Regions from separate parts of the Entomomonas asaccharolytica genome, predicted to be linked through region 2. Evidence: predicted binding sites of a transcription regulator. Region 2 holds the regulator's gene; the other holds the start of a gene.
What was found. Region 2 encodes sigma-54, which starts transcription at its own class of promoters, with help from an activator protein. Its sites were predicted from a motif close to ANTGGCATNNANNTTGCTNT; they were not measured.
Positions count from the first base shown of each region.

Region 1: a site for sigma-54 is predicted at 5,049-5,068, ahead of JHT90_RS00955 (pilin). Genes of this name have one in related genera too.

Region 1 covers NZ_CP067393.1:198,243-206,383, forward strand. Annotated here, with positions in the region: gene hemN (oxygen-independent coproporphyrinogen III oxidase) at 176-1,558, shown strand; gene fnr (fumarate/nitrate reduction transcriptional regulator Fnr) at 1,669-2,424, shown strand; gene JHT90_RS00945 (ferredoxin reductase family protein) at 2,689-4,008, shown strand; gene JHT90_RS00950 (universal stress protein) at 4,005-4,445, opposite strand; gene JHT90_RS00955 (pilin) at 5,096-5,563, shown strand; gene trpA (tryptophan synthase subunit alpha) at 5,605-6,414, opposite strand; gene trpB (tryptophan synthase subunit beta) at 6,411-7,616, opposite strand; gene JHT90_RS00970 (aldehyde dehydrogenase family protein) at 8,059-8,141, shown strand, end outside.
Region 2 covers NZ_CP067393.1:2,753,790-2,761,930, reverse strand. Annotated here, with positions in the region: gene JHT90_RS12850 (DNA polymerase III subunit chi) at 1-429, opposite strand, end outside; gene JHT90_RS12845 (RNA polymerase factor sigma-54) at 626-2,119, shown strand; gene hpf (ribosome hibernation-promoting factor, HPF/YfiA family) at 2,195-2,482, shown strand; gene JHT90_RS15270 (hypothetical protein) at 2,771-3,169, shown strand; gene ptsN (PTS IIA-like nitrogen regulatory protein PtsN) at 3,261-3,725, shown strand; gene rapZ (RNase adapter RapZ) at 3,734-4,591, shown strand; gene JHT90_RS12820 (HPr family phosphocarrier protein) at 4,607-4,879, shown strand; gene dxs (1-deoxy-D-xylulose-5-phosphate synthase) at 5,098-6,996, shown strand; gene JHT90_RS12810 (16S rRNA (uracil(1498)-N(3))-methyltransferase) at 6,993-7,724, shown strand; gene JHT90_RS12805 (glycosyltransferase) at 7,784-8,141, opposite strand, start outside.

The DNA of each region.
Region 1 (8,141 bases), 680 kb from region 2:
ATATATTTTTACAAATTAGTGGGCGCTAAAGCCTCTCGGTAAAATGTGCTGTTGATTATATTCCAAGGTTATAGACCTGTAATGAGTATAGTCTGTTTGATACAAGTCAAGGAGTCTATTGCTGATAACTCCTAGACTGCAAATTCAATAAATTATGTTTAAGGTTATGTAAGTAATGTCAAATATTGTTCGTTGGGATACTCAGTTGATTCGTCGTTATGATGTGGCAGGTCCACGTTATACGTCATATCCTACGGCTGTACAATTCCATGATGGTATTGGGACATTAGATTTAGTTCGTGCCTTGCGTTTAAGCCGTGAAGCTAAAAATCCGTTGTCTCTTTATATTCACATTCCATTTTGTGCCAATATCTGTTACTACTGTGGCTGTAATAAAGTTATTACGAAAGATAGAAGCTATAGTGAGCCTTATGTAAAAAGGCTTATCAAAGAGATTGAGCTTGTTAGTAAACATTTAGATAAAGATCAAGTAGTAGAGCAAATCCATTTTGGTGGTGGCACACCTACTTTTTTAACAACAGAACAAATTGGCCAGATTATCAAAGCATTGCATGACCATTTTCAGTTTGCAGATAATGCCGATTGTGATTTTGGTATTGAGGTTGATCCCCGTGAAGCTGACTGGACCATTATGGGGCTATTACGCGAATTAGGTTTTAATCGTGTTAGCTTAGGGGTACAAGATTTTGACCCTGAGGTACAAAGAGCTGTTAATCGCCTCCAGACATTTGACCAAACACAAGCCATTATTGATGCAGCACATACTTTGCAATTTCGCTCAATTAATGTTGATTTGATTTATGGGCTACCAAAACAAACTCCAGAAAGATTTGCAAAAACGGTTAAAGAAGTTATAGGCCTACAGCCAGATAGACTTTCTGTATTTAATTATGCTCATCTACCTGAGCGGTTTAAACCTCAACGCCGTATTAACACGGATGAATTGCCTAGTCCTAGTGATAAGTTACAAATTTTACAAGAAACTATAGAGCAATTAACTGCTGCTGGTTATCGTTATATTGGTATGGATCACTTCGCATTGGCAGATGATGAATTAACCTATGCACAGGAAGAGGGTACTTTATGTCGAAACTTCCAAGGCTATACAACCCATGGACATTGTGATCTGATTGGGTTAGGTGTTTCTTCAATTAGCCAAATAGGTGATTTGTACTGTCAAAATACGAGTGATCTTACTGTTTACCAAGACTGTATTGATAAAGGACAAATGGCCGTTAAACGTGGTTTGATTTGTAATGAAGATGATCGCATTCGTCGTGCAGTTATTCAGCAGTTGATTTGTCATTTTTATTTAGATTTTGCAACCATTGAGAAACAATTTGGTATTAGTTTTAAATCTTACTTCAAGGATGTATTGCCTAAATTGCAAGCAATGGCAAATGATAATTTATTAAAATTAGAAGAAAATGCCATTACTGTGCAAGATTCAGGTAGATTGCTAGTAAGGTCTGTTTGTATGGTGTTTGATCATTATTTAACAGAGCAAATTTTGCAAAGATTCTCGCGAGTTATTTAGAAAAGTCTTTTGAACATTGAACATAAGCTGAAAATTAGATAAATTACTGGTAAAAGTAGTGATAATTGTTGTATTCTTATGGATAGGGATATTCTAGGGTAAACAGTACTATGCCAGAAACAGCTAAAGCGAGAATGCCTCTACAGGCGCATTGTAAAGATTGTAGTTTAATCGGTTTGTGTCTTCCATTGTCGCTTGATCAAGGTGATATAGATCTTCTTGATCAAATCGTAAAACGTAGCCGCCCCATGAAAAGGGGAGAGTTTCTTTTTAATCAAGGTGATAAGTTTTCTTCTATATTTGCTGTTAGATCAGGTAGTTTAAAAACTTTTAGTGTCACGGATGAGGGTGAAGAGCAAATAACAGGTTTTCATTTACCAAGTGAAGTGGTTGGTTTATCAGGAATGGATACAGATGTATATCCTGTATCAGCTCAGGTATTAGAAACTACTTCAATTTGTGAAATTCCTTTTGATCGTTTAGATGACTTATCAGTACGCTTACCTCAATTGCGTCGGCAATTAATGCGTATCATGAGTCGAGAAATACGTGATGATCAGCAAATGATGTTATTACTCTCTAAAAAGACAGCAGATGAACGTATCGCTACATTCCTTATTAATCTATCTGCGCGATTCCGTGCTCGTGGTTATTCTGCTAATCAATTCCGTTTAGCCATGTCTCGTAATGAAATAGGAAATTATTTAGGACTGGCCGTTGAGACGGTTTCACGTGTATTTACTCGTTTTCAACAAAATGGCTTGTTAAAAGCTGAGGGTAAAGAAATTATCATCTTAGATTTGAATAATCTGTTGGCATTAGCTGGCGGTAATTCAGATTTAGTGGGTTGTCCAAATAGTAACTAACTGATATTTCAAAAATTCTTTAAAGTGGTTATATTTGGTTAATCACTTTTACTTTTTTAATTATTATTAAATTTATAAGTGTCTGATTTTATGAATCAGAATCAGTATTATTACCATTCTTTATAGCATATTGTATTTCCTAAAATATTTACGTTTTCTTTACTTTGTTCTGACAACCCTTTGACCTTTAAATGTCTATACTACTTATAAAAGTATCAAGACAATGGGCTTATTATTTTGTTAAATCAGAATAAGGGAATTAATATGAAAAAGTGTCTCTATGGAATAGTTGTAGTTTCTGTTTTATTTTGGTTTATTAGTTTGATGGTTAATCCTAACCTATCATGGAATGTGTGGACAATAAGGAGGGAGTTAATTTATTTAACAGGTATTATCTCTTTTGCTTTTATGTCTCTCATTATGCTGTTGGCCATAAGACCAAAATGGCTAGAAAGTGTTTTTGGTGGTCTAGATAAAATGTATTATCTGCATAAATGGGCAGGTATTTGGGCGATTAGTTTAGGAGCTGTGCATTATTTACTAAAATTAGCTGGTAAAGTACTTATCTTGTATTTTGAAAGAGCACCTCGTATGAGGATGGGTGGAATATCTGATGATTTCTTTATTCGTAATCGGAAATTGGCAGAATCTTTAGGTGAATGGACATTATGGTTTTTATTAGCTGCGCTAGTATTAACATTATGGCATAAGTTTGCTTACCATTTATGGCGCTATACCCATAAATTAATGGCAATTGCTTTTCTTATTATAGTATTTCATACCGTTATATTAACGCCTTTTAGTTACTGGTCACAGCCTGTAGGAATTTTGATTGGTTTAGGATGTTTAATTGGAACGGGTTGCGCGTTACTATCATTATTTGGTTTGATTGGCAGACGACATACTTATCAAGGGCAAGTGTTGGCGATTAAAACATTGGATCAATACACAATGGAAATTACTTGTAAAGTAAATGGGTATTGGCAACATGATGCAGGGCAATATGTATTTTTTACCCATGATAGGTTCGAAGGGCAACATCCTTTTACTATTGCTTCAGCTGACCATAATAGTAACCAAATAAAGCTTTGTATAAAGGCGTTGGGAGATTATACAAAAAATTTACAGCAGAATGTTAAAGTCGGAGATGCTATACAAATTGAAGGGCCCTATGGTTGTTTCGATTTTAGGAAAAAAGCAACAGCACGACAAATTTGGATAGCTGGTGGTATAGGTATTACTCCATTTTTATCATGGTTAGAATCGTTACAGGATGATGTTAATAAAGATATTTATCATGCAGATTTGTATTATTGTGTACGTAGTGAAGAAGAGGCCATATTTGTAGAAAAATTGCAGCGACTAGTTGCTTCATTACCTAATATAAATTTACATGTACAGTGCAGTAAAGAGCGGGGTTATTTAACAGCAGATAAACTTAATATTGAGCAAAATGAACAAGGAAATTATCCTAGTATTTGGTTTTGTGGACCTACAGGATTTGCTGATAGTTTAAAAACTAACCTTAGCAGCAAAGGATATCCACTAAGGTTATTTCATCGAGAGTATTTTACCATGCGTTAGTCTTTTTTAAGACCTTCAATAAGTACGGGACATGGGGCATTTTCAATTACTTTCATACAGGTTGATGGGTCAAATAGTCGAGAAATTTTCGACATTTGACGATGCCCCATAATTATTAGTCCAGCATTAATTTGTTCTGCATATTGTACAATTTGTTCGGACGGATCACCTGTCACAATATGTGCTTTTACTTTTATATCAGACTTTCTAAGAAACTCTAGTGATTCTTGAATTAATTGATTGGCTGCTCTTTGTTCATCACTGGCAGCTGAAATAGCTTCCTCATCCTCATCATAGACAGGGTCAATAGTAAAAGCGATATCACCCACGTAAATTAGATGGGCCTCTGTATAAAGGGCACAAAATGGTTTTGCTAATTCAAGGATATGTCGAGTGTATTTAGAACCATCAATTGCAATTAGTATAGAATTAAACATAGTGATAGCCTTTAAAGAAGAATGTTTATTGTTATATTAAATGAAAATTTAATAATTACTATGCGCAATATCAGATTATTGGATAAAATCTAATATTGACCTCATGATACATTATTGTGAAGTTTCTTGATTTAAATTTATTAATTGTTACGATATTTTGTTACAGTACCCAAGTATGGCTAAAACAATGAAAAGTATTACCGAAACTACACCAAGGATTTGTACCGTTATTGGTGTGGACAAGTGGTAAGTTAAAGCTACCTTAAATATATTTGGGTAAAAGGAATAGATAAAACAAATAGTTATTCAATTAATAAATTTATTTTGTTATTACCGTAGTTCATGTCCATAAGAACAGCGTTTATCAGTAATGGATTTAGTAGTTAAGTGTAGAATAAATTTTAAACACTTCTTTAACTATGAGCATAATTATAACAAGTTTATGAATAATTTATTCAAAATTGACGAAATTTGTCACTATTAGTCTTATCTTACGATTTTTTCCTAATTTTGCTATACCACAGATAAGAAAACTCAAATTTTAAATTGTTTTTAATGCTAGTTAATACAAATAGATATAATTTTTTTGAATTTATTTCAAATATTGGTCTACTTTTTGCGTTATTAATTATAACACTAGGATAAGAGAGATGAAGAAAGCAAATTATGGCTTTACATTAATCGAAATCATGATAGTGATCGCTATCATTGCCATTTTGGCTGCTATAGCTGTGCCCATGTATCAGAATTATATTACACGAGCAAAGTTAGCAGAGGTATTTTCTATGGCCTCAGGATTAAAAAGTCGTATTGCTGAGTCTTACTCACTAAAGCAAACTTGTCCAGTTAATACGAATGCTGCTGATCAAGGTGTTTTAAAACCAGCAGACTATGCGACCCAGATTATAGAAGAGATTACTATAACAACGGGGACAAATGGTTGTGATATTAATGTCAAAATCCGATCTGATGCGGCATTAGTATCCTCTGCGCGTGGTAAGACAATTACTTTGCAATTGGCTGCTGGTAATACATCAGGTGCATATTCTTGGGATTGTGTAACTGATATGTCAGCAAGTGACGCAGGAAAATATTTACCAAACATTTGTCATCAATAAATAGCGTTTGCCATACTTAGCCCTCTAATAGAGGGCTTTTTTTATTTCTTCAATTGTTTTACAGCAGTTGATAATTCATTACACAATTTTAACACTGCATCAACTGCTTGTTCTTTGCTTGCAGCTTGTTCAATTTGACTTACTAAGGCAGAGCCTACTACTACCCCATCAGCTAATTTAGCAATAGCCGTGGCTTGTTCAGGTGTTTTTATGCCAAAGCCAACACAAATGGGTAATGCAGTATGTCTATGAAGTCTACTCATTGCCTCAGTAATCTGTTCTTCAGTAGCACTACCTGCACCAGTTATACCTGCTACAGAAACATAGTAAACAAATCCTGAGCTATTATTTAATGCTTGTGGCAGACGTTTATCATCTGTTGTTGGTGTGGTTAAACGAATAAAATCTATACCTACTGCTTGTGCAGGAGTACAGAGATCAGCATCATGTTCTGCTGGTAGGTCTACGATGATTAGGCCATCAACTCCTGCATTAGCCGCATCTTTGGAAAAGCGTTCCACACCATAATGATGAATAGGATTAAAGTAACCCATTAAGACAATGGGGGTAGTTTGATTTTGTTGCCGAAATGCTGTAACCATTTCAAGGGTCTTAGCTAGATTCTGACCATTTGCTAAAGCGCGTAATGATGCTTTTTGAATAGTAGGGCCATCTGCCATTGGGTCAGTAAAAGGCATGCCTAATTCAACAATATCAGCACCAGCGGATGGTAATTGTTGAAGTAGACTTAATGAGGTTTGGTAATCAGGATCACCTGCTGTTAAAAAGGTAACGAGAGCAGTTTGATTTTGTTGTTTAAGCTTAGCAAAACAATTCTTTATACGACTCATAATTGATGTTCCTTAATATAACTCATCACGGTTTGCATATCCTTATCACCACGTCCTGAAAGATTCACAACCATTAAGTGGTCTTTAGGCAATATAGGTGCGCGCTTTATTACCTCAGCTAACGCATGAGCTGATTCAAGTGCAGGAATAATACCTTCCAAACGGCAGCAAGTTTGAAATGCTTCCATTGCTTCATCGTCATTAATAGAGACATATTCAGCACGTTTTATTTCATGTAACCATGAGTGTTCAGGGCCAATGCCTGGATAATCAAGCCCAGCAGAAATAGAGTGAGCATCAATAATTTGACCATCACTATTTTGAAGTAAATAGGTGCGATTGCCATGTAAAACACCGGGCTTACCACCTGTTAGGCTAGCGGCATGCTTATCGGTATTGACACCATGACCCCCAGCTTCTACACCAATTAACTGAACATCTTTATCATTAATAAAGGGATGAAAAATCCCCATAGCATTTGAGCCACCACCAACACAGGCTACTACACTATCTGGCAAACGGCCTTGTTTTTCGAGCATTTGTTGCTTTGTTTCCTTGCCAATAACTGATTGGAAATCACGAACCATGGCTGGATATGGATGAGGGCCTGCAACAGTTCCTATAAGATAAAAAGTGTCTGCAACATTGGTTACCCAGTCGCGTAAAGCCTCATTCATGGCATCTTTGAGTGTACCTGTACCAGATTGCACAGGAATAACTTCAGCACCTAGTAATTTCATACGAAAAACATTAGCTTGCTGGCGTTCAATATCAGTAGAACCCATATAAACAACACATGGTAAACCAAAACGTGCAGCAACAGTTGCTGAGGCTACACCATGCATGCCAGCACCAGTTTCTGCAATAATACGAGTTTTACCCATACGTTTGGCCAATAGAATTTGACCAATACAGTTATTAATCTTATGCGCACCTGTGTGATTGAGTTCTTCACGCTTAAGGTAAATTTGTGCGCCACCGCAATATTCTGTTAAACGTTCAGCAAAATAAAGTGGGCTAGGTCTACCTACATAATCTTTTTGAAAATAAGCTAATTCTTCTAAAAATGTAGGGTCATTTTTGGCTGCTGTATATTCTTTGTCCAAATCTAAAATCAATGGCATTAAAGTTTCAGCAACATAACGACCACCAAATGGGCCAAATAAGCCTTTGGCATCAGGCGCGTTATACGTTGAAGACATGATTACTCCACAAGTGGTATCAGGAATGAGTGGTTTATTTTATAGTTTATTATAACAAGTTCCCAATAATAAATTGTTTTTAATTCAAGCAATCGTTTTTATAAAGATTAATAAATGCCCACATCTAATAAGTAATCTTTAAGATATAGCGTTTATTGAAGCAGTAATACAATAATAAACAAAAAATTTTACTGAGTAATAAGTTTTAATTTAATAAAAACTTAGTGTTTTATATTGAAAACTATGGATGTTTTATTATGCAAAATTGTTTATTTTTCATTTTTTAACTTTAATATAAGTAATTGTTAAGTATAGCTATTTATTTCTTGTGGTAATAATGACTAATGTAAGTCAGGCATTTAATAATAAGTTTAGAATGAAGATGAATAATTTATGAATAAGGAGTAGTATTGTTGTTTCATCGTGGCACAGGAGAGTAATTATGAAATTATTGAAAGAGTTATCGGAAACATTACAACCACAACAAAAGTATCAATTATTGATTAATGGACAATGGAGGGATGG
Region 2 (8,141 bases):
TTTACTGAGGTTGTGATACTGTACATTATATTGGGCAGTATTATAAAAGCGATAATTGGCTCGTGCTTTATCTTTTAGCATAGAGTCATCAATTACAAACTCAGCGATACGTGTAAATTGTTGGTGGTGCTTTGGTATTTCAAAACTTAAATTAATTAACAATGGGTACTGAATAGTTTGATAATCTAATGTTTCGAGTCCTAATGTAATGGGACTACTAGGATTATCCTCTAATAAATCATGAGGAATAAAGCTATCAGCTTTAAATTGCCACAATAATTGATTTAATTGTTGTCGTTGTTGTTCATTTTGACAATGAACATAGATATTACCCAACTGTGACCATGCTTTATTGATAAGACGACAACTGAATAATAAACAATCGTCTATAGTAGCAGTGGGTAGGTTATAAAAATCTACTTTAAGCATGATTAATAGATAAATAACAATAAGGTTAAAAGAAGGGATTGAATATAACTATTTATACTACTATATATTTTAAATAGATGCATCAAAGTTATTTTTATTATGCTGGTTGTTTCATTTTTCAAGCATGTTATTATTTGAAGAATAAAAAAACAGGCATATAATTTGCTTAAAAGTATAAAAGAGATATTAATTTGTTATGAAGCCATCGTTAACGCTAAAGATAGGACAGCAACTGTCGATGACTCCACAGTTGCAACAAGCCATTAGGCTTTTGCAATTGTCTACTGTAGATTTACAACAGGAAATCCAGGAGATATTGGAGTCAAACTCCATGTTAGAACAACAAGAAGCAGGCGAGGATTTCGATGATAATAATTTATTAGGTGAGGAAGACGTTTTAGTCAATCCAACCAGTCAGGAAATTAGTTTTAAAGATAATCATGAGGTGGCAGTTAACGAGCCAGAAAAGGATACAGTAGCAACTGATGTGATTCCTGAAGAACTACCCGTAGATACTGATTGGGATGATATCTATCAAAGTAATGTTAGCCATTCCCACGGTGATGATGACGAGGCTGATTTTACTAGTTATACCTCTGTAGGTGAAACCCTGCAAAGCCACCTATTATGGCAGCTCAATGTTGCCCATATGAGTGATAAAGATAAAACCATTGCGGTTAATATTATCGATTGCATTAATGAAGATGGCTATTTAGAAGAGTCTTTACAGGAAATTCATCAAGGTTTAGATGAATCATTGGATACCGACTTTGATGAAGTGGAAATGGTACTTCATTGCATTCAACAGTTTGATCCGCTAGGTATTGCCGCCAGAGATTTAAAAGAGTGCCTATTACTGCAATTAAAAGGGTTATTTGATGACCATGCTTATTACCAACAAGCGGTTGAATTAGTTGCAAATCACTTAGATTTATTAGGTTCTAAGGACTATAGCCAATTAATGCGTACCATGAAGATTAAGGAAGATGAATTAAAGCAAATAGTGATGCTTATTCAACATCTTAATCCTAAACCAGGGGCACAAATTGAGTCGAAAGAGCCAGAATATATTGTGCCAGATATTATCGTGCGAAAAGAGCGGGATCATTGGATGGTTGAGCTAAACCAAGAAGCTATTCCAAAGCTGCGGGTTAATCCTCAATACGCTAGTTATGTACAGCGCGCCAATAATAGTTCAGACAATACGTTTTTAAAGAACCAATTACAAGAAGCCCGTTGGTTTATAAAGAGTTTGCAAAGTCGTAATGAGACTTTAATGAAAGTAGCCACGCAAATAGTTGAACATCAACGTGGCTTTTTAGAGTATGGTGAAGAGGCAATGAAACCACTCATTCTTTCATCAGTGGCTGAAGCGGTAGGCATGCATGAATCTACTATTTCACGGGTAACTACTCAGAAATATATGTATACTCCTCGTGGTATTTATGAATTGAAATACTTTTTTTCAAGTCATGTCAGTACTTCTGAGGGTGGGGAGTGTTCATCAACAGCTATTCGCGCTATGATTAAGAAACTAATAGCGGCAGAGGATCCGAAAAAACCTTTAAGCGATAGTAAACTAACTACGATGCTTGAGGATCAGGGGATACAGGTAGCCAGAAGAACCGTAGCTAAATACCGTGAGGCGTTAGGTATTGGTTCATCTAGTGAACGTAAGCGATTAATATAAAGAATTGCCAATCCAAGGCAACTTACCTTATGCCTAACGTGGGTATAAGTAATTAAAAATGTTAAGGAGAAATTTATGCAAATTAACATTAGTGGTCACCAACTTGATGTTACCGACGCACTACGCAACTATATTGATGAAAAGTTTGCTCGTCTTGAACGACACTTTGATAAAATTACGAGTGCGCAAGTGATTATGAGTGTTGAAAAGTTGAATCAAAAGGTTGATGCAACGCTTCAGTTAGCTGGTGGTGAGGTGGTTGCTGGTGCGGAAAATACAGATATGTATGCTGCCATTGATGCATTAGTTGATAAGTTAGATCGTCAATTAATTAAATTTAAAGAAAAACATCAAAAACACTAGATAGTTTATACAAAGCTGAGGTTTGAACATAAGATGTACAAGAAAAAAGTGACAGATTATGAAACCAAACTTCAGCTTGTTACAGTCAGTAGTTTAGTTATAACCTTATGTTTGTTGCCTCTATTAATTTATTTACTTTCCATTAATTTTGTTCAATTTCTATTATTTCTTTGTTCGTTAAGTTTCCTAATATATTTATCTTTTAGTCTAATAAAAAGTGATGCTATTAAACCAATTACAAAAATAATATGGTTGGTTATTGCTTGTTTCTTTTTTGTTCAATTTTATATGCTATGCAATAGCAGTAGTAAAGCTGATCAAGTAATTACAACGGTTATATTAGGAACTGTATTTGCTTATGCTGTTCCTATGCTATTGGGTACAGCAGATAAATACTTTATTAGCTTTTTAAAAAGAAATTGTATTGATACAGAATTTGAGATAGATAGTTATGAGGCTGCTGAAGGTGGCGAAATAGCTGTTTTTAATACAGATACTGAGCGCCCTCATTATGCACGGTATGTTTATTGGTTGCTTAGTTTTGTTTTACTAATAACCATTTTGCTATTTATTTTCTTTAGTGTGGTGAGTGATTTTCGAGACAAAGGTTTATATATAGTATTAGTTATTGTATTTAGTTTTGCTTTAATATATACCCTTAAAAAGCTAAAGAATTTTTATGATTAAAAGTTGTCTATAAAAATTGATGTATTCTCCGCAACTATTTATTTAAACTGTTATGTTTAATTAAATAATAATTGGTAATGTAGTATTTTATATGATGCAACTAAAAGAATTTCTAACACCTGCACAAGTGTTAGTTGATGTTAATGTAACCAGTAAAAAACGTGCATTAGAAGTAATAGCAAAAACAGTAGCAGCCACTTGTGCTAGTGTAGATGAGCAACAGGTTTTTGACCAACTAATAGATCGGGAAAGGCTTGGCACTACAGGTTTTGGTAATGGTGTAGCTATTCCCCATTGTCGTATGGAAAGTTGTGAAGAGCCGATAGTTGCTATAATGAAATTAGCGACAGGTATAGATTTTGATGCAGTTGATGATCAGCCAGTAGATATTTTGATAGGCTTAGTTGTGCCAGCAGAGGCAACGGATGAACATTTACAATTACTTAAACAAATTGCTGAATTATTAAGTAATAGCGAGTTATGTAAGCAAATAAGAGCTACTACGGATAATCAGCAGCTTTATCAAATAATTGTTAATGGGGTAGGTAATACATAGGTTAAGTTATGCGTCTTGTTATTGTAAGTGGTCGTTCAGGTTCAGGTAAAACTACAGCGCTTCATTTATTAGAAGACAATGGTTTTTATTGCATTGATAATCTACCTGCTAGCTTATTTACAACAGCTATTGAACAAGCGTTATTACAAACAGAGATAATACAACCAAAGATCGCTGTTTCAATTGACGCACGAAGCTTACCGAGACAAATCGAAAACTTCCCCAGTATTTTTGAACGACTCAGTGCGAAATATATTCAATGTGATTTAGTATATTTAGATGCTAAAGATGACATATTAATTAGCCGTTTTTCAGAAACTCGCCGCCGTCACCCATTAACTACAGCCACCCGTTCCTTAGCAGAAGCGATTGATGAAGAGTCTAAATTATTAGCTCCAATCATTAATTTGGCTACCTTACATGTTGATACTAGCCAATTAAATGTTTATCAATTAAAAGACTTTTTAAAACTCCATTTATTAGAAGAGCCTGAACTTGGTACAGCTTTTTTGATCAAATCATTTGGATTCAAACGAGGAATACCTATGGACGCTGATTGGGTATTCGATTTGCGTTCACTACCCAATCCGTATTGGGTGGCAGAGCTAAGAAATTTGAAAGGTACAGATCAGCCAGTCATTGATTATTTAGTAGAACAACCTGAAGTTTTAGAAATGCAGAATGATATTCTAGTGTTTCTAGAAAAATGGTTACCGCGCTTTGCTGCTACTAATAGGTCTTATATTACTGTAGCAGTTGGTTGTACGGGTGGGCAACATCGCTCTGTGTATATGGCTGAACAAATTGGTAAAATATTAAAAGCTACTTTAAAAAATGTGCAAGTCCGTCATCGTGATTTGTTGTAGGAGAAATGTTACAACATGCAGTCGAAACAAATAGAAATTATTAACCAATTAGGATTACATGCTAGAGCAGCAGCTAAGTTTGTAGGTACAGCTGGACGGTTCGCTTGTAGTATTAAGGTTGGACGTACTCCTGAATCATTGGTAGATGGCAAAAGTATCATGTCAGTAATGATGTTGGCGGCAAGTAAGGGCACTATGCTTCATCTAATAACCGATGGAGACGATGAGCAGCAAGCCATGCAAGCAATGGTTGAATTAATAGAAAATTATTTTGGTGAAGGACGATAACTACACATTAGTGACTATAGTGGGTTAGTATTTACTGTGCTGTATCAATAGCAATTTTTTGTTATAACCATTGTTTTAATTATAATTATCTATACATAAATAGTTTCAGATAGGTCATTTAATGTAGTAAAAATAGCTAATAAAAATAATTAGCTATTTTGACACGGGGCGCAATCAGGTAAAATGCTCTGCTTGAATACAAAAAATGAATATTACTAATGGTTAAAACTTTTTACGATATACCGAGAGAACGACCAGTAACTCCGTTACTTGATCGCATTGATACACCAAAACAACTTCGTTACCTAAGTGAAGCGGAATTGGCTGTACTAGCGGATGAGTTACGTGAATTCTTATTGTATACAGTAGGCCAAACGGGCGGCCATTTTGGTGCTGGTCTTGGGGTGATCGAATTAACCATTGCCTTACACTATGTTTATGATACACCTGAGGATAATTTAATTTGGGATGTAGGCCATCAAGCCTATCCTCATAAAATTCTCACTGGGCGTCGTGAACAAATGGCTACTTTACGACAAAAGGATGGTCTCGCAGCCTTTCCACGTCGCGCAGAAAGTGAATATGATAGTTTTGGTGTAGGCCATTCAAGCACTTCTATCAGTGCTGCCTTAGGCATGGCCATTGCCGCCAGATTACAAAATAATCATAAAAAGAGCGTTGCTATTATTGGTGATGGTGCGCTAACCGCAGGTATGGCTTTTGAGGCTTTAAATCATGCGGCTGTGGTTGATGCAGATATGTTGGTGGTGTTGAACGATAATGACATGTCTATTTCTGATAATATTGGTGGCCTGTCTAACCATTTAGCGAAAATACTTTCTAGTCAAGCTTATCGCCATGTCCGTGATAACAGTAAAAAATTACTCTCCCATCTGCCTGGAGCGTGGACAATTGCACGGTTAGCTGAAGAATATGCAAAAGGTATTATAGCACCTACCACATTATTTGAAGCTTTGGGTTGGAATTATATTGGCCCAATAGATGGCCATGATTTACCCACGTTAGTGGCTACTTTGCGTAATATGCGTAGTTTATCAGGGCCACAATTTCTACACGTGGTGACTAAAAAGGGTAAGGGGTTTGCGCCTGCTGAGGAAAGCCCAACAGCTTACCATGCTATTAGTAAATTAGAACCGCTAGATGCACCACCCAAAAAACAAACAGCTCCTAAATATTCTAATATATTCGGGCAATGGCTTTGTGATATGGCAGCTCAAGACGAGCGATTAGTGGCTATTACCCCTGCCATGAAAGAAGGCTCTGATTTAGTGGCATTCAGTGAACGCTACCCTAAACGTTATTTTGATGTGGCTATTGCTGAACAACATGCAGTGACTTTAGCTGCAGGCATGGCCTGTGATGGCTTGAAGCCTGTGGTGGCTATCTATTCAACATTTTTACAACGGGCTTACGATCAACTAATCCATGATGTAGCCATTCAAAATCTTGATGTGCTATTTGCCCTAGATCGTGCAGGGTTAGTGGGGGAAGATGGTCCAACCCATGCAGGTAGCTTTGATTTAACTTATCTACGTTGTATCCCTAGTATGGTTATTATGACCCCTAGTGATGAAAATGAACTACGTAAATTACTAACAACAGGTTATTTATACAATGGCCCTGCGGCTGTGCGTTATCCACGGGGAACGGGGCCTAATGCTACGGTAGAAAATGATTTATTAGCCGTTGAAATAGGTAAAGCCGTGGTGCGTCGTCAAGGTGAAAAAGTTGCCTTATTAGTGTTCGGTGTGCAGTTAGCTGAGGCGATGAAGGTTGCAGAAAAGTTAAACTATACCGTGGTTGATATGCGCTTTGTAAAACCATTGGATGAAGCATTAGTCTTAGTAATGGCTAATAATCATGAATTATTAGTAACCATTGAAGAAAACAGTATTATGGGTGGTGCTGGCTCTGCGGTAACTGAATTGTTATTAAAAGAAAATTGTTTAAAATCCGTATTGCAACTAGGTTTACCTGATATTTATATAGAACATGCTACGCCAGCCAGTATGTTAGCTGACTGTGGCTTAGATGCAGCAGGTCTTGAAACAGCGATTAATCAGCGCTTAAATCAGTTGGAAAAAAATACCAAATGAGATTATCTCGTTTTTTTGTAAACACGCCATTACAGTTAGGGGAGCATGAAGTTCCTGCTTATTTAGCTCATTATATGGGGCGAGTATTACGTCTGTCGGTTAATGATCCTGTGCAATTATTTGATGGTTCTGGTTTAGAGTTTTTAGGGACTATTAGCCAGATTACTAAAAAGAGTTTAGTGGTTAACTTAACCAAGCAGTTAACAGGGCTAGGTGAGTCACCACTGTATACTCATTTAGGGCAAGGGTTAGCACGTGGCGAGAAAATGGATTTTGTGATACAAAAAGCCACTGAACTGGGTGTTAGTGAAATTACACCATTATTTACTGATCGTTGTGAAGTGCGTTTAAATGAAGACAGAACAGATAAGCGAATGACACATTGGCAACAAGTTGCCATCAGTGCTTGTGAGCAATCAGGACGCTCTAAAATACCTACTATTAATCCACCAATATCGGTTAGTGAATGGGTAGCAAATGTTCAAGCTGATCTAAAATTAATGCTTCATTTAATCGCTGAGCCTATGGGAAATTATCAAAAGCCTTCTTCATTGGCTTTATTAATTGGTCCAGAGGGTGGCTTTACCGATGAAGAAATAGCATTAGCGCAACAGTATGAGTTTCAGCAAGTACATTTAGGCAGTAGGGTATTACGCACAGAAACAGCCCCCATCGTAATACTCTCTATTGCTCAGCAATTATGGGGTGACTTTAATCCTAATAATTAGTTTCGCTGAGTAGTTAGATAGCTTAAGCGGTTTTAGAAGAACTGAAACCGCTTTATGATTTAGTGAGTCTTAATAGCAGACATCATCATTTGTTTATTAGGTTTAAGTGATGACACCATAGCCATAACCATGGCAGCTAAATAAGGCAAAGATTGTACAGAGAGAGTAATAATCCAAAGCATTACATCAAAAGCAAGGGATTCTTGGGTTAATAATATACCTGCCACTGCAACCCATAGTAGTAACATAATAAACACTTCTTCTCGTGCTTCACTAAATGCCACTAAAAAACCATGGTTACTGCGCATTTTAGGTGTACGGAAGAAAGGTATACTTTTTGTAAAAAAGCCATAAAGCACAGCTTTCGCAATGGTATGAGAAAGAGAAAGCCCTGTTAATGCAGCAAAAAAAGCATCT